DNA from 4 places in the Halalkalibacter flavus genome. Region 1 is predicted to be linked to each of the others. Evidence: riboswitches for the same ligand, from Rfam matches in the RefSeq annotation. Region 1 holds a riboswitch; each other region holds the start of a gene.
What was found. A riboswitch is a leader RNA that binds a small molecule or an ion and turns the genes downstream of it on or off. The one in region 1 is predicted to bind thiamine pyrophosphate.
Positions count from the first base shown of each region.

Region 2: it holds a riboswitch for thiamine pyrophosphate, as region 1 does, so the genes downstream of both, thiT (energy-coupled thiamine transporter ThiT) here and thiC (phosphomethylpyrimidine synthase ThiC) in region 1, are expected to answer to the same signal.
Region 3: it holds a riboswitch for thiamine pyrophosphate, as region 1 does, so the genes downstream of both, SAY88_RS23920 (ABC transporter permease) here and thiC (phosphomethylpyrimidine synthase ThiC) in region 1, are expected to answer to the same signal.
Region 4: it holds a riboswitch for thiamine pyrophosphate, as region 1 does, so the genes downstream of both, thiE (thiamine phosphate synthase) here and thiC (phosphomethylpyrimidine synthase ThiC) in region 1, are expected to answer to the same signal.

Region 1 covers NZ_JAWRVK010000002.1:186,607-191,013, reverse strand. Annotated here, with positions in the region: gene ssuE (NADPH-dependent FMN reductase) at 1-436, shown strand, start outside; gene SAY88_RS02225 (hypothetical protein) at 542-886, shown strand; gene SAY88_RS02220 (2-hydroxyacid dehydrogenase) at 971-1,951, opposite strand; TPP riboswitch at 2,113-2,227, shown strand; gene thiC (phosphomethylpyrimidine synthase ThiC) at 2,358-4,142, shown strand.
Region 2 covers NZ_JAWRVK010000009.1:76,408-80,814, forward strand. Annotated here, with positions in the region: gene SAY88_RS08190 (PTS fructose transporter subunit IIABC) at 1-512, shown strand, start outside; gene SAY88_RS08195 (hypothetical protein) at 636-803, shown strand; partial or broken gene SAY88_RS08200 (amidase family protein) at 838-2,129, shown strand; TPP riboswitch at 2,165-2,264, shown strand; gene thiT (energy-coupled thiamine transporter ThiT) at 2,338-2,907, shown strand; gene SAY88_RS08210 (calcium/sodium antiporter) at 3,070-4,029, shown strand.
Region 3 covers NZ_JAWRVK010000076.1:2,136-6,542, reverse strand. Annotated here, with positions in the region: gene tenA (thiaminase II) at 1-13, opposite strand, end outside; gene SAY88_RS23930 (ABC transporter ATP-binding protein) at 41-784, opposite strand; gene SAY88_RS23925 (ABC transporter substrate-binding protein) at 803-1,846, opposite strand; gene SAY88_RS23920 (ABC transporter permease) at 1,874-2,647, opposite strand; TPP riboswitch at 2,711-2,822, opposite strand; gene SAY88_RS23915 (ECF transporter S component) at 3,495-4,010, opposite strand; gene SAY88_RS23910 (DUF4430 domain-containing protein) at 4,013-4,407, opposite strand, start outside.
Region 4 covers NZ_JAWRVK010000016.1:22,714-27,120, reverse strand. Annotated here, with positions in the region: gene aspA (aspartate ammonia-lyase) at 184-1,605, shown strand; gene SAY88_RS12105 (YqgU-like beta propeller domain-containing protein) at 1,842-2,960, shown strand; TPP riboswitch at 3,025-3,131, shown strand; gene thiE (thiamine phosphate synthase) at 3,189-3,815, shown strand; gene thiS (sulfur carrier protein ThiS) at 3,823-4,020, shown strand; gene SAY88_RS12090 (thiazole synthase) at 4,022-4,407, shown strand, end outside.

The DNA of each region.
Region 1 (4,407 bases):
GGATGTAGAGGAACTACATGTAATTGACATTCCAGCTGAGGACTTAATTTTAGCTAAATATAACAGTGAAGCTATTTTAGCAACGAATAAAAAAGTAGAAGAAGCCGACGCAGTTATTGTAGCAAGCCAAGTTTATAAAGCTTCTTTCACAGGAATCTTAAAAACATACCTAGACTTACTCCCACAAAAAGGGCTAGAGAACAAAATTGTTTTACCACTTATGCTAGGCGGTACGATTTCACATTTATTAGCAATTGATTATAGTTTGAAACCAGTTCTAGCTTCTTTAGGAGCAGAAAATATTATTAAAGGTGTTTTTACACTTGATACGTGTGTAACTAGAGAAGAAGATGGAAGTACAACAATTGAGCAAGAAGCGAAAGAACGATTAGAGGCTTCCTTCCATAAATTGGTGAAAGAACTAAAAAAACAATAATTACTTTTTAAAAGAACGAGCTTCAACAGGAAGTTCGTTTTTTTGTGTCGTGCCGAAATGTAAGTTCAGTGTATTGTACATACTAAATGTAGAAAGACCATTAAAATGAAAGAAGTAAAGGAGTTGAAGAAGAAAATGCCGATGTTTTTCGGGCAATCAGGTGCTAGTACAGGTAGTTATCAGTTCCCTTTTTTAGGATTGTTTGACGCTGATTTCGATGGAGAAATTAAAGGCGAGCACGATGCTTACGACATATATGTAAATGAAGAATTTGTTGGAAAAAAACTACTTCTTACTGAATCTGAAAATGTAGATGATGTTGTTAGTTTTTTAAAACAACAAGGAGTGCAGCAGGTTTCGGCTCAATTAGATGGAGACCATTATATTATTCGTTCAGAGGAATCAGAACGAATAAAACAAATTCTTGATGCTTATTTGCAAAACCGCTAAATCAAAAAAGGACCAGACCCCCATTGAGGAGTACTATAATGTGCTTGGGGGGTCTGAAATATAGTTTGAGACAACCTTATTGTCTTATTTATCCGACCAAGACTTTTCATTTAGCAAGCTTGGTGGTTTTTCCCCGTTTAAAGCGGTACGTAGATTTTTGGCTGCAAGTTTTGACATGTTATATTCACATTCTGTAGTCGAAGAGCCGATATGTGGCAAAGTAACTATATTTTTTAAAGTTAAAAGTGGATTATCAGGGTTGGTTGGTTCCTTTGTGAACACATCGATACCAGCTGCATGGATTTCTTTATTGACTAAAGCATGATAAAGAGCCTCTTCATCGACATTTTTTCCACGGGATCCATTTATGAAAATAGCACTTTTTTTCATTTTCTTAAAGTCTTTTACTCCTATCAATTTTTCCGTTTCTTTCGTAGCTGGGACCATCAAACAAACAAAATCTGATTGCGTAAGAAGATCATCGAAGTCACAATATGATGCTTGATATAACTCCTCAGCCTCTTTGTTTTTTGAGCGGTTATGGTAAAGAATATCCATGCCAAAGCCGAAATGAGCTCTTCTCGCTATAGCTCGGCCAATATTCCCCATTCCGATAATTCCTAGAGTTTTATGATGTACATCTACGCCATATTGATCTGGTTGGAGAGAAATATCCCACTGTCCTGACTTTACAAACTGATCTAACTCGGGAATTCTTCTAGCAGTTGAAAGCAGTAAACCAAAGATTGCATCTGCTGTTGTATCGTCCAAGACTCCCGGTGTATTTGTAGCCAGTATTTTCCGTTTTGTTAATTCTTCAAGGTCTAAGTTATCATAGCCAACGGATACGTTACAAACGACTTTAAGGTTGGGAGCGTTGTCTAATAGTTCTTTCGTTACTTTTAATGCAAGTCCAATAATGCCTTCAGCTTTTTTTAATGCAAGGTCAAAATCTGGATTTCCTATGTATTCATGGTTATGGAAACTTGTTACCTCGTACTCTTTTTCCAATTCTTTAATGACTCGTTTATCAACTCTCATATAGACAAGAACGTTTGGTTTCATAAAGACTCCTTTCAATCAATAGTACGTAAAAACTTTAGCACAAAATAACTTTTTTAACCAATGTTCCATAGGCAATGAATGGAGGTGTATGAAAAAAATTCTAAAAAAGTGTTTGAATTTATTGTAGATTCCTATATAATGACAATATAAATTAATTTAATAGAATTAACTAGGGGAGTCCAATGAGTTGGGCTGAGAAACATGAACGTTAAAGATTGTTGACCCTTTGGACCTGATCTGGATCATACCAGCGTGGGGAAGTTTAAGAAAGATTTTTATTGACTATACTTCTATCAATTAGCCGGGTCCAAACCAATTGTTTGGTTCCGGCTTTTTTATGTATCTTCAGCTTCCTTCCTTTTTATGTCTAGATTTTGTCCTTTCTATTTCAAAAGGAGAGAATTCAATGTCCACACCTTCATTAAATGAAAAAAACATTTCAATTATGTCTAGCTTTTCAGGCAGTAAAAAAGTGTATGTCCAAGGTTCGAGGCCTGACATTCAAGTACCTATGCGAGAAATTGAATTAAGTCCGACATCAGGAACGGTTGGGGAAGAGGAAAATCCGCCAGTTCGCGTATATGACACAAGTGGTCCATACACGGACCATCATTACAAAGTTGATATAACAAAAGGGCTTCCTGCTCTTCGCAGCAAGTGGATTAAAGAACGAAATGATGTGGAAGAGTACGAAGGGCGTAAGATTAAACCAGAGGATAACGGGTATATTTCGGCAGAAGACCCACGTGCCAATTCTCATGTCTTCCCTGGGTTAGAACGAAAGCCGTTACGTGCGAAAAAAGGTAAAAATGTAACACAGCTTCATTATGCAAAAAAAGGTATTATTACACCTGAAATGGAGTTTATCGCAATAAGAGAAAATCTTGATCCAGAATTCGTGCGTTTGGAGGTTGCAAGCGGTAGAGCGATTATCCCAGCAAACATCAACCATCCTGAAACAGAACCGATGATTATTGGACGCAATTTCCATGTGAAAATTAATGCGAATATTGGGAATTCGGCGGTTTCTTCATCAATTGAAGAAGAAGTTGAAAAAATGACATGGGCAACGCGCTGGGGTGCTGATACGATGATGGATTTATCGACAGGTAAAAACATTCACACAACACGTGAGTGGATCATTCGGAATTCTGCTGTTCCCGTTGGCACGGTTCCGCTGTATCAAGCACTTGAGAAGGTCAATGGGATTGCAGAGGATTTAACGTGGGAAGTATATCGTGATACGTTGATTGAGCAAGCAGAGCAAGGAGTTGATTACTTTACGATCCATGCGGGTGTTCTCATGCGATACGTTCCATTAACGGTAAAACGTCTAACAGGTATTGTTTCGCGAGGTGGCTCGATTATGGCACAGTGGTGTTTATATCACCATCAAGAGAACTTCTTATATACTCATTTTGAAGAAATTTGCGAGATTATGAAAACATATGATATCGCGTTTTCTTTAGGAGATGGGTTACGACCAGGATCCATTGCTGATGCAAATGATGAAGCCCAATTTGCGGAATTAGAAACTCTCGGCGAACTAACAAAGCTAGCTTGGCAGCATGATGTTCAAGTCATGGTGGAAGGACCAGGACATGTACCAATGCACTTAATTAAAGAAAACATGGATAAGCAGTTGGAAATGTGCCACGAAGCACCATTTTATACACTAGGTCCATTAACGACTGACATTGCTCCTGGATATGATCATATCACATCAGCTATTGGTGCTGCGATGATTGGTTGGTTTGGTACAGCAATGCTTTGCTACGTAACACCAAAAGAACATCTCGGATTACCTAATCGTGAAGATGTACGTGAAGGGGTTATTACGTACAAAATTGCCGCTCATGCTGCTGATTTAGCAAAAGGGCATCCAGGTGCACGAGTTCGTGATGATGCTTTGTCAAAAGCTCGTTTTGAATTCCGCTGGAGAGACCAATTTAATCTAGCACTTGATCCGGAACGGGCACTAGAATACCATGATGAAACGCTACCGGCTGAGGGGGCGAAAACGGCTCATTTTTGCTCGATGTGTGGTCCGAAGTTCTGTAGTATGAGAATTTCACATGACATTCGCCAATATGCGAAAGAAAATAAACTAGAAACTAGCGAAGCGATTGAAAAAGGCTTGAAGGAAAAAGCTGAGCAGTTTAAGAAGTCTGGCGGGAAAATTTATCAGTAAACATCTAAGGAGGATTGACGTGGTGAAGGTGCCTGATATTCAAAGGAAAATTGATAAATTAAGGGAGGATCTGCTTTACTGGGAAACTCACTTAAAGGACGTACAAAATAAGTGTCACCATTCATTTGAAAGTACTCCACTTTATAAAAGGTGTTTGCATTGTCAAAAGGTAGAAGCTTTATATTACTAGGTCATATAGTAAGAAAAGATTACAAAATTTCATAAATCATTTTCGAATTTGGTCTCACCGAAGTACCCTCTGAAC
Region 2 (4,407 bases), on a different contig from region 1:
GTATGGGTACTACAAATATGGTACTCCTAGGAATCATTCTTGGCGGTATGATGGCAATCGATATGGGTGGTCCAATTAACAAAGCTGCCTTTACTTTTGGTATCGCGATGATTGATGCGGGCAACTTTGGTCCTCATGCGGCTGTAATGGCTGGTGGTATGGTTCCACCACTTGGAATTGCATTAGCAACAACATTCTTTAAACGTAAGTTTACGAAGCAAGAGCAAGAAGCAGGTAAGACAAATTATATTTTAGGTGCGTCCTTTATTACGGAAGGTGCCATTCCTTTTGCTGCAGCTGATCCGGGTCGAGTTATTCCGGCTTGTGTGGCTGGGGCAGCAGTAGCAGGTGGGCTTACAGCATTATTTGGAATTGGCTTGCCAGCTCCACATGGTGGGATTTTTGTTATCGGGCTTGTGTCTGGTGGTTGGTTTATGTATTTATTCGCTATTGTTGTTGGTGCTATTGTGACAGCATTAGTTTTAGGAGTTTGGAAGAAGAAGACCGTATAAACAGGAAGATAATAGGCAGTCTCAAATGGTCAAAATGACCTTTGAGACTGCCTGTTTTTCTTTGTACTCCTCATGCTTCTTACTAGTTTACTCACAAAACACTCAGTATAATGGAATAATATCATGTCAATGAAAGTAGGTCTTGAGATGATCAACCCAAAACTAAAAGAGATTGAAAAGAGTTGGTTATTAGATGCAACCATTGAAGAAATACAAAAAAAAATGGAGAGTAAAGAGGTTTCGGCAAAAGAACTAGTTTTCATTTTATTTAAATCGAATTTCTCGCATTGATTGTTCCGGTCCTACTTTAAATTCAGTTATTGAAGTGAATCCAGATGCTCTTCATATAGCAGACGTATTAGATCTAGAACGTGCAAATGGAAAGACGAGAGGACCACTTCATGGAATTCCTGTGTTGTTAAAAGATAATATAGATTCAAAAGACAAGCTTCATACGAGTGCTGGTTCATTGGCACTAGCGGAGCACTATGCAAATGAAGATGCATTCTTAGTGAAAAAGCTCCGTGAAGCAGGAGCTATTATTTTAGGGAAAACGAACATGTCGGAATGGGCATATTTTATGTCAACTGAAAATATGCCAAGTGGTTATAGCTCACGAGGAGGGCAAGTGTTAAACCCGTATGGGCCCGGAAAGTTTGATATTGGTGGTTCAAGCTCAGGTTCTGGTGCTGCTATTGCAGCAAATCTGGCAACTGTTGCAATTGGTACGGAGACATCAGGATCCATCTTAAGTCCATCGAGTCAAAATAGTCTTGTTGGCATTAAACCAACGGTGGGCCTTATTAGTAGACATGGGATAATTCCTATTTCTCATACTCAAGATACAGCAGGTCCAATGGCTCGTCAAAGGATGCTGTTTATGTTTTAGTAGCGATGATGGGAGAAGATGAGAAGGATGTTGTAACAAAAAGGAGCTCACTTTCTGCCGACTCTTTATTAAATGCTCTTCGTTCGCCTACACTTATAGGAAAAAGGATTGGTGTGGCGAGAGATCCCTTTTTTAATCAATTGAGTGACGAAAAAAAAGCGATCCTTAATCAAGCTATAGGAACGTTGAAAAGTGGGGGAGCAGAAGTGGTTGATGAAATCGTTATCCCATCAGCACAAGAGAATTGGACGATAGACGTGTTGGTGCATGAATTTAAGGCTAACTTAAATGCTTATTTACAAGAAGTTAGCTCGCAACTACCAGTACATAATCTTACTGACGTCATTCGTTTTAACCAAGAAGATGCAGAGAGGAGGCTGAAATACGGCCAGTCTTTGCTTACAAAATCAGATAGGACTAGCGGAACATTAACTGAGGTTGACTATTTAGATGCGCTTTTATTTGATCAATATCATTCCACTGAAATTGGTATTGACGCGGCGCTGCTCAAGGATGATCTTGACATCATTGTTTTTCCAAATAATCTTGGAGCAGTGATTCCAGCTAAGGCAGGTTATCCATCTATTACAGTTCCGGCAGGTTATACAGAAGAAGGAGAACCGGTTGGGATTACGTTCACAGGAAAAGCATTTACAGAAAATAAGTTAATTGAAGTTGCAGCTGCGTTTGAAAAGTTGGGAAATATAAGAAGAAATCCAACCTTTTAGTAGAATATGATATAATATAATGGACAGTTTCAAGCAATATCCACTAGGGGTGTCAAGTGACTGAGAGAGGGTAACCCTCAACTCTTAGAACCTGATCTAGTTTAAACTAGCGTAGGGAAGTGGCTGTTAATAATTTGTGCTTATTTGTGCTCATTTTATTTTGACACTTTTCCTCCTCTTGTGGATAAAAACAAAAGGAGGTTTTTTCATGTTTCGAGATCGTTTATTAACAATGATTGAAGTGGCAGTGATGACAGGTTTAGCGATTGTCTTAAGTAATGTAAAGTTTGGGGCTCTTTGGGCAATGGGTGGTTCGATTTCGCTGATTATGGTTCCTATTTTTATTATTGCCTTTCGACGAGGTTGGAAAATGGGTGTAGTAACAGGGTTATTAGTCGGATTATTAAATCTGCTGCTTGGGGGATATGTTGTACACCCGGTACAGTTAATTCTAGATTATCCATTAGCGTATCTTGTAGTGGGATTCGCGAGCATTTTTATGTTGAAAAAAGACTTGGTTCCTAGCACGACGCATATTGTTACAGGGCTTTTATTTGCTACGACACTACGCTTTTTTAGTCACTTTACATCAGGTGTAGTATGGTTTGGAGAATATGCTCCAGATGGAATGAATGCTAGCCTATATTCTTTTTATTATAATATCTCTTATTTAATACCTGAGATGTTGCTGACGCTTGTTGTATTAATTTTACTTTCAAAAAAGTATCCTCAGTTCTTCTTGGCAAAACGCCAGAGAAAAGTTTCAGATGCAGCATAATAGGATTAGGTAAAAATGACTCTATGTGACGAGTACACTGAAAAGCTGAGAGTTTCAGTGCACTCCATGTGAGTCGTTTTTTTTTTGTTGGCGGAAAAAGGTTAAAATCCCTTCAATTTGTGTAAAGTAAAAAAGATTACAAAATGGACGGGTGATAATAAGATGGTATATCTTTTACTCTTAATAGGTTTTGGGTTATTAATTAAAGGGGCGGATTACTTTATTGATGGTTCGTCTAATATTGCTGCATTGTTTCGTGTTCCACCTCTTATTGTAGGGTTAACAATTGTAGCTTTTGGTACAGGGGCCCCTGAAGCAACAGTTAGTATCATTGCTGCTTTAGAAGGGAATGCGGATGTCACAATCGGTAACATTGTTGGTAGTAATTTATTAAATATGTCTTTAGTTGTTGGGGTGACGGCAGCTATTTTCCCTTTAGCTGTCGAAAGGCCAACAATAAAAAAAGAAATTCCATTTGCCTTTCTAGCTACGGTTGCATTACTCGTAGTTATGAGTGATAGGACTCTCCAATTTACAAATGAAAATTTTATTACTCGAAGTGATGGAATTATCTTCTTGTTATTTTTTGCTATATTTTTGTATTATGTAATTGAAGCTGCTAGGAATAGCCGTGAAGATGAAATTGGTGAAGGCAAAAACATTGACCAAACTGGAGGATGGGGTAAGAGCATTCTTATTACTATTGGAGGGTTGGCGGCTATTGTATTAGGCGGATATTTGGTTGTAGAAAGTAGTACGGATATTGCTTTACGCTTTGGGATGAGTGAGACGTTAGTAGGACTAACAATAGTTGCTATAGGATCTTCTTTACCTGAGCTAATTACATCAATCACTGCTGCAATGAAACAACAAAGTGAGATAGCCTTAGGGAATATTGTTGGAAGCTCCATCTTTAATGTGTTATTTGTCCTTGGGGTTGCATCTATAATCTCTCCTTTACCGGTGAATGATAAATTATTTTTTGATATTTTTGTGCTACTTGTGCTAACGATTATCTTGTTTATCTTCTCTCGTACACACTATAAAGTGAAAAAATACGAGGGGATGGCTTTAACGATATTTTATATAATATATTTAATATATATTATTATGAGAAATTAAATAGATAAACAACAAAACCATTGGTAAGGTTTTGTTGTTTTTTTAGAAGGATGTTTTCGCATACATTGTTGTTTTTGGGGATACGTGTTCTCCTCATGTTCGTTACATTGCGCTCCAGCCACTCGCACCCGCAAGGAGGTGTCGAGCCTCCTTGCGGGTGTGTACTGCCCCTACCTCTTCATGAGGGCACTGAAAAAGTCCTTTTTAGCGGATTCGAGGAAGCAACGGTTCCGCTCATTGCTTAAAGGTCACTGAAAAAGGTCAAAACCGTACCTTTTTCAGTGGCCTCCCTCTTCATCCCGCAGGAGTCGAGTGACTTCCACTGTATTTCACTACGAGAAAAACGTTTCTTCACAGCATCAATCGTTACGAAAACAG
Region 3 (4,407 bases), on a different contig from region 1:
CTGAAAATTTCATATCATTCATCCTCTCTTTATCATCTATTTAGTTCATTTCGTATAGTGCGTTCATCAATTGCCTTTTTAACTCTAGATATTCACGAGTGACAGTCATTTCCTTTTTCCTAGGTCTTGGCAATGGAACCTTTACTTCTAATATGACTTCCGTAGGACGTGGTCCTAACACATAAATACGGTCTGATAAGAAGATGGCTTCATCAATACTATGTGTAATAAATAAGACTGTACGTTGCATTTGACTCCATATTTGCAAAAGCCAACTATGCATTTTCTCACGAGTTAATGCATCTAACGCTCCAAATGGCTCATCTAATAGCATGAGTTCCTTTTTATGCAAGAACGTTCGAAGCAACGCAGCCCTCTGCTTCATTCCCCCTGATAAAACTCCCGGATAATGATGCTCATATCCTTCTAATCCAAACAGAGGAAAAAGAGAAAGTGCCTCTTCTTTTAGTTGTTCCGTTTGGTGTCTTGTTATCTTAGGACCTAGAAGGACATTTTCAAGTACGGTTTTCCATGGGAACAATAAATCCTTTTGCATCATATAACTGCTATGCCCACGTTGCCCTATCACATTCACTCCGTCAAATGAAATTTCTCCCTCTTCTGGAATATCAAGACCCGTAATGAGATTAAACAAGGTACTTTTGCCACAGCCACTTGGTCCAATTAACGAAACAAATTCCCCTTTTTGAAGTGACAAGTTTACTCCTTTAATGACCGGTTCCCCGTCAAAGGAATGATGGAGATTACGAATGTTGATTTCCATATTGACTACAACCTTTCATTAAGGCAAGAACGTATTTGTCATCGCTTCTTCAGTCGGTACTTCTGTTTCAATCAAACCTGCTTCAAGCATCCACTCTGAAAAATCATTCCAAATATGTTCCTCTTGAATACCCCATTTTTCTGCATCCCCTTTGTAACGTGGGCTTAACCACTCTTGTGATGCACGAATCAGTTCTTCATTTGTTTCTGGGCTAGCGGCAATTAAGATCTCCGCAGCTTCTGATGGCTGCTCAACCGCAAATTCATATCCTTTCGAGACAGCTCTTACAAACTTTTCAACTAGCTCAGGCTGCTCTTCAATCACGGCTTCACTGCTAAAAATAACAGGAGAATAATAATTAAAAACAGGATCAATATCTTTAAGGTAAATCATATTAATGTCCTCACCACGAACTTCAGCTTCAATTCCTGTCCACCCATAAAAAATCCATTGAAAATCTATGTCTCTTTTCGTATTCGCAAAAAAGTCAGCAGATCCAACAATCACATTATCTACCGAAGAAGGATCAACCCCATGCTGATTTAATACCGTATCCAAAATTGCTTCTTCTTCCGCACCACCAAATCCACCATATGTCTTTCCTTCAAAATCCTCTGGTGATGTAATGTCTTTCTCAACTGGGGAAGCAAAACCAGATGTGTGCTCCTGAATGACAGCTGCAATCGAAACAACTGGAATACCTGTTGATCTAGCAATTGTCACGCCTGTCTGAGAGCCAATCCCAAAATCAGCTTGTCCTGCTGCGACAACTGGTACGGCTCCTTCCATAGCTGGTTCGATAATCGTTAAATCAATCCCTTCCTCTTCAAAATACCCTTTTTCTTTCGCAACATAAATACCCGTATGATTTGTGTTAGGAACCCAATCTAATATAAACGTTGCTTCCATTAACTCTGTAGATTCAGCTGGTAACTCTTCCCCTGTTTCCGATTCAACCTCCGTTTCGGCCTCTCCCCCTTGACTTGACTCTTCTGCTTGGTTACAACCAACTAACATAAGCATGATAATGAAAAATAAAAATGCACTTAATTTTTTTGACATCGGACTCTCTCCTCAGACCTAATTTGTTTATTTTTTATGAGACTTATGTTTCCACGGCATCATGAGTCTGCCGAGTAGTACAACAACTAAAAATAAAAGGCAGCTTAAAAGTGAAATCAACACAATAACAACAAAGACCCTATCTGTCGCAAACGAGCTTTGAGCTTTGATTAAATAAATACCTAACCCAGAACTTGCACCGACCCACTCAGAAATTACTGCTGCCAGCACACTATATGTAGCCCCAATTCTCAACCCTGTAAATAAATAAGGTAATGCATGCGGGAACCTGACAGAAGAAAATACCTGCAGTTGCGATCCACCCATCGACCGAACAAGCCGGATCATATCGCGATCACTTGATTGCAGTCCCTCAACAACACTAACGACTACCGGAAAAAAAGTGACTAATGCAACGACAAGAACTTTAGGCAAAATCCCATAACCAAACCAAATAATGAGTAACGGCGCAATCGCAATAATAGGAATCGTTTGCGAGAATAAGAGAATCGGGTAAAAACTTTTACGTAAAAACGGTGAAAAATCTAAAATAAAAGCCATTACTAACGCAACGATAATTCCTAATAAGAAACCAAGCAGCGCTTCTTTTGTGGTCATCCAGATATGTTCCGGTAATAGATGCCACGTGTCAAATAACGTAAGAACAATCAAGCTTGGCGCTGGTAAGATCCACTTTTCAACGTCCCAAATCCAGACAGCCACTTCCCATACGACAAGAAACATAATAATGGCAATGATCGCTGGAGCCACTGAACGGATCGACTGACGCAAACGTTCCATGAAACCCTCCTTTCACAAAAAAAGTCTACACACCTTAGAGGCGTGTAGACTTTACATGTCAACATGTAATTCTAATAAACATCCCTCCGCTGGCATTACCCAGATCAGGTTTAAGGGTCGATATCTTCATCGGGATATCCTCTCAGCCAACCTCATAGCTCCCCTATTATTTTTCATAAATTTTCTAGAAAAGCTTATCACACATTTTGACTTTGTACAATATTCTGTTCTTTTAAACAACTATTTAATGCAATTACCACCCTCTAGTTAGAATAGAGCGCGATCCTTTTCCCGGACGCTTGAAGACCTCTTTCTCCTTGCTATATCACCGAACGGGCTTTCATTTGCTTTATGAAGACCCAATACCTTTCCAAGAGCAACGATCAGGTCTTCATCCCTCTTATGAAGACCAATCCCCTTTCCCAAAGAAACAATCAGGTCTTCATCTCTCTTATGAAGACCTAATCCCCTTTCCCAAAGAAACAATCAGGTCTTCATCCCTCTTATGAACACCTAATCCCCTTTCCTAACACAACAATCAGGTCTTCATCCCTCCTATGAAGACCCAATCCCCTTTCCCAGAGCACGATCAGGTCTTCATCCCTTTATGAAGACCCAATTCCCTTTCCCAGAGCAACAATCAGGTCTTCATCCCTCTTATGAACACCTAATCCCCTTTCCCATAACACCGAACAAGCCTTTCATAATGCCCAATTCTCCCAAGAAACCTGAAAAAAGAGACGAAAATCGTAACGATCTCCGCCTCAAATAATATATACCTTAATCTTTATCCCACTGTAACAAAGATTTTGCTTTTCAAAAGCCCCTTTAAGCTTAACATCCTTCATTATATCGATGAAAATGGACCTTTCTTTAAATAATGAACAAAAACCCTACTCATGACTGGATAAAGGAGTGAAAAGAAAATCATATTCCCTATCGCATGGTTTGTGTCAAATGGGAGCCCAGCTAAGTAATACGCGATAAAGCGATCGCTAATGAACAGCATATTTAACGAGATGACAAATCCATAAAAATAACCACAAAATCCTGCGTACATGATGAGAACAAGGAAAGGTATACCCCACTTCGTATGAGCTCTTCCCATCCAGCCAGAGAGAAGCCCAATCACAGACCAAGAAATGATTTGCCAAAAGGTCCATATGCCTGTTCCTAATGTCATATTCGTTAATACCGTACTGACAAAACCTAGAATGAGGCCATTGACCGGTCCCATAAACATCGCTGTGATTATAATAATGGACGTAACCGGTTGAACATTAGGAATATGAGCAAAAGCCATTCGGCCTACCACACAAAGAGCACTGAGCATGGCTAGCAACGTAATTCGGCGAATTGACATGCCTATTCAATCGAAGCGTAATGAAAATGAATCAAGTCTCCATGTTCAATTTCGTATTCAGCTGCCCCTACTAATGCTTCTTCCCCGTTGATCGTATAGAGCCAATAACTTGATGTTTCATCATCTGCTTCAATTCCATTAATTCCTGAGATAAACGCTCCTTCATACGCCGTTGTAATGTCATAATGCTCATCCATTACTTCCATAAGCGTTTGTCCTTTTTCGAACGATATCGTATCCTCGCTTAGGATATTCTCAGGATCTTCTTCACTTAACACAATCGTAGCATGGGTTTCCTCAACACCCTCTGCCTCTTCTTGTGCTTCCTCAGTAGTTTCATCTTGAACCGGTTCTTCGACCGTTTCATTGTTTGCTCCACATCCCGATAATGTGAGCA
Region 4 (4,407 bases), on a different contig from region 1:
ACGAACCTTATTAGATAGGGAGTAATTGTAGTTAGTGAAATGTATTGCAATTAACTCCCAAAGAATACTTTAAGAAGGAGGTATCTGTTGAAGCGTTCACATTCAAAGGCTGATTACATAGGATAAAAAAGGACAATCGTATTAGTTATTTGAAGTAAACATCGAAAAAGGAGACAGATGTGAATGTCAGAATATCGGACGGAACGCGACCTAATCGGAGAGAAGCAAGTACCGAAGGAAGCTTATTATGGAATTCAAACAATGCGTGCAAGGGAGAATTTCCCCATTACAGGCTACCCGCCACACCCTGAGTTAGTTCGTGCGTTTGGGTATGTAAAAAAGGCGGCTGCGATGGCAAACCGTGATGTTGGAGTTCTTACAGTAAATATTGCAGACGCAATTATTACAGCGGCGGATGAAATCATAAATGGTAAATTTCTAGATCAGTTTATTGTTGATTCAATTCAAGGAGGAGCAGGAACTTCATTTAATATGAATGCAAATGAAGTTATTGCTAACCGAGCAATTGAAATACTCGGTGGCAAAAAAGGCGAATATATGCGAGTTAGTCCTAACACTCATGTGAATATGGCACAATCAACAAATGATGCCTTTCCAACAGCGATTCATATTGCTGCTCTCCGATTAGCTGATGGGTTGAGAAAAGAACTAGATGAATTGATTCAAGCATTAAAGCTTAAAGAAAAAGAGTTTGATGATGTTTTAAAAATGGGTCGCACGCATTTGCAAGATGCGGTACCAATTAGACTTGGACAAGAATTTGGCGCTTATCAGCGTGTGCTCAGTCGGGATCTAGGTCGAATTGAGAGATCTGTTGGGCATTTATATGAAGTGAATATGGGGGCAACAGCAGTTGGTACAGGGCTAAATGCAAAACCCGAGTATATTAAAAAAATAGCAGATTACTTAGCAGATATTACAGGTTACCCATTTGAAACTGCAGAGGATTTAGTAGATGCAACTCAAAATACAGATGCTTATACAGAAGTATCAAGTGCTCTAAAAATTATGGCTATTAATTTATCGAAGATGGCCAATGACTTACGCTTAATGAGTTCTGGACCACGTACAGGGATTAACGAAATTAATCTTCCACCAAGACAACCGGGTTCTTCCATTATGCCTGGGAAAGTAAATCCTGTTATGTGCGAAGTTGTAAATCAAATTTCATTTCAAGTCATTGGAAATGATCATACGATAAGTTTGGCTTCTGAGGCTGGTCAATTAGAGCTAAATGTTATGGAGCCCGTCTTGGTGTTTAATTTATTGCAGTCCTTTTCAATTTTGCAAAATGGAATAAGTGTCTTTAGGAAATATGCAATTGAGGGAATGACTGCTAATGTAGAACATTGCCGTCAGATGGTTGAAAGAAGTGTTGGAATTGTAACAGCGATTAATCCTCATGTTGGTTATGAGGTAGCTTCTAGGGTGGCGAAAGAAGCAATTCAATCAAATCGGCCAGTTCGGGAAATTTGTCTTGAAAGAGGAATTTTGTCGGAAGAGGAATTGAATGAAATTCTTGATCCAAAGGAAATGACGAATCCTGGAATTGCTGGTTCGAGGTTTATAGATGGTGAAATGTAAGATTCATTGACTTATGTATAGAAGGCACTTAAAAGGTAAAATCACCTTTATAAGTGCCTATTTTTATTTTACTAAAACATAGTACAAATATCTCTCTTTCTGCTATAATGTAGTAATTTAGTGGGCCGGAAGGTGTGAGGTATCTTTCTTTTTTGTGTGAAAAAATTGAAACGTCTAAGGGGTTATTTTCGTCTAATACTATAGACGAAAGTGCTTAAATGAGAGGGAGGGGAAAGATGAAGCGAATTGTATATATTATTGGGATTCTTTTTATGGTTTCAGCCTGTACCCAAGCTCCGTTAGAGAGTCAACCCTTACCAAGAAGTTTCGAATATCAACCAATTAAGCGAGATGTATCAACCTCTTTCTTTACAGGGGCTGATATTACACCTATACAAAACGAACATGTTGTAACGGAAATTATAGGTTGGTTTGACGATGATACGCTTTTGTATTTGCAAGAACAAGAAGAGCGTTCAAGTCTTTATAAACATCACCTTTCTACAGGACATTCATCAAGTTTTGTTGAGGTGGGCGGGTGGATTACAGAGGTCCGTGCTAATGCCGATTACTCTTTATTTGCTATTTCGCATATAACGGTAGATAATGAGGCTCACTTAGTTATTATTGACCGGAATGGTGAGATAAGGCAGACGATCAAAGATTACGGCGAAGAATATACTGCATACTGGAATCCATATAAACTTGATACGTTTATTTTGATTGCTTTTTTACCAGATTGGGAATTTGAAACGTATGTAGTTGATGTAGCTGAAACGAAAGTGAGAAGTATCGATTTGGAACAGTCCTATGTACAATGGATTTCGGCTACTGATGTCGGGTATTTAAAATGGGAAGAACTCGAACCTAATTTTCAAGCACCTCTATATGAAGTCAATGTAAATAGTGGGGAGGTGAAAAAATGGCAGGATGCTGTAATTGCATATATGAGTTTCCCGGATGGTCTCTCGCTCTCTGTAACAGTGGAATCTGTATATGACCTGTATTCCACATACACATTTTATGATGAGCAAAATGCTTTTAGGCATATTGACATGCCCATTCTTAACACATATTCGGAACAATGGTGGATCCCTTATTACTCTTATGATGATGTACATGGAATTTTTTACTACTTAAGACCACAATATAGCAGTGATTTCTTTAGTTACACTGATGGTTTTGAGTTGGTTGCTTATGATATTCAAAGAGATGCTGAAGAAAAGCTGACTGTATTAGAAAGGCATGTTCCTATTCATGTTTCACCTGAAGGATCTTTCTTGCTATTTGGAGATCGCTTCGAGATGGTTATGGACTTGTCTGAAGGGACGTCTATTCCTCTTATAGAAGAATAAGATGTTAACTTGGCCTCTTGCTTTTTTTAGTCAGTATGTCATAATAACTGTATAACTAGTATGTATTATAGACTAGGGGTGTCCACATAAGTGGACTGAGAAAAAGGTTATCCTTTTACCCTCATACCTGATCTGGATCACGCCAGCGTAGGGAAGTCATCTGAGCCGTATTCCGTATGTTCGGATGCGGCTTTTTTTCGATTTTATGTATAAAAAGGTGGGTTACTCATGAGAGAGTTTAAGTTATACGCGATTACAGGTGAAGAATTTCATCAAGGCAGAGACCTTGTAGAAGTAATGGAAGAAGCAATTTTGGGTGGTGTTGATATTATCCAGTTACGAGATAAAACGAGTAGCAAAAGAGATGTGCTAAACAAAGCAAAGTCACTACGTGAATTAACAAGAAAGCATGATGTGTTGTTTATTGTAAATGACCACATTGATGTTGCTCTTGCAGTTGATGCAGATGGCATACACATTGGCCAAGATGATTTGCCTCTTGCTGAAGCAAGGAAGATTATGGGACAAGATAAAATAATCGGACTTTCCACTCACAAAATTGAGGAAGCTCGCGAGGCTGAAGCGGGTGGAGCTGATTACATTGGGGTTGGGCCGATTTTTCATACCAATAGTAAAGTAGATGTCGTCGATCCTGTTACAACTGAGTATATTAAGCAAGTTATTGCAGAGATCAATATTCCGTTTGTGGCGATCGGCGGAATTAAGCTGCACAATGTAGATCAGGTATTAGATGCAGGTGCAACTAGAATTTGTATGATATCTGAAATTGTTGGTGCAAAAGATGTAAAAGGTGTTTGTCAGCAATTTACAAAAATATTAGCGGAAAAAGGGTGAATAGTAGATGCGTTTAATTATAAATGGGGAAGAACATCACGTAGACGTTTCTAGCCTTGAAGAAGTGGTGTCACATTTTGAACTCGAACCACATCTTGTTGTAACTGAGGTAGATGGAAATATTATTGAACGTACCAATTGGTCAGGGACTGAACTAAAAGAAGGCATGAGAATTGAACTTGTTCAATTCGTTGGAGGTGGCTGAGATGAAACAAAAAAAATTAACGATTGCAGGTAAAGAATTATCTTCGCGTTTCTTCCTTGGGACGGGTAGGTATCCAAATCCATTTGTCCAAAATGAAGCAATCAAGGCATCCGAAGCTGAGGTGTTGACCTTTGCTATTAGACGAGTCAATCTAGGAGCTCCGAATGAGGATGCTATTTTACAACATTTAGAAGGTATGTCTTTTACCTATTTGCCCAACACTTCGGGCGCGAAAACAGCAGAAGAGGCAATTCGAATTGCAAGATTGGCAAAGGCTTCAGGCTTGAGTGATTGGATTAAGGTAGAAATCAGTGTAGACGAGAAAACGTTGCTTCCTGATCCGATTGAAACACTAAAAGCAACAGAAGTCCTGGCAAAAGAGGGATT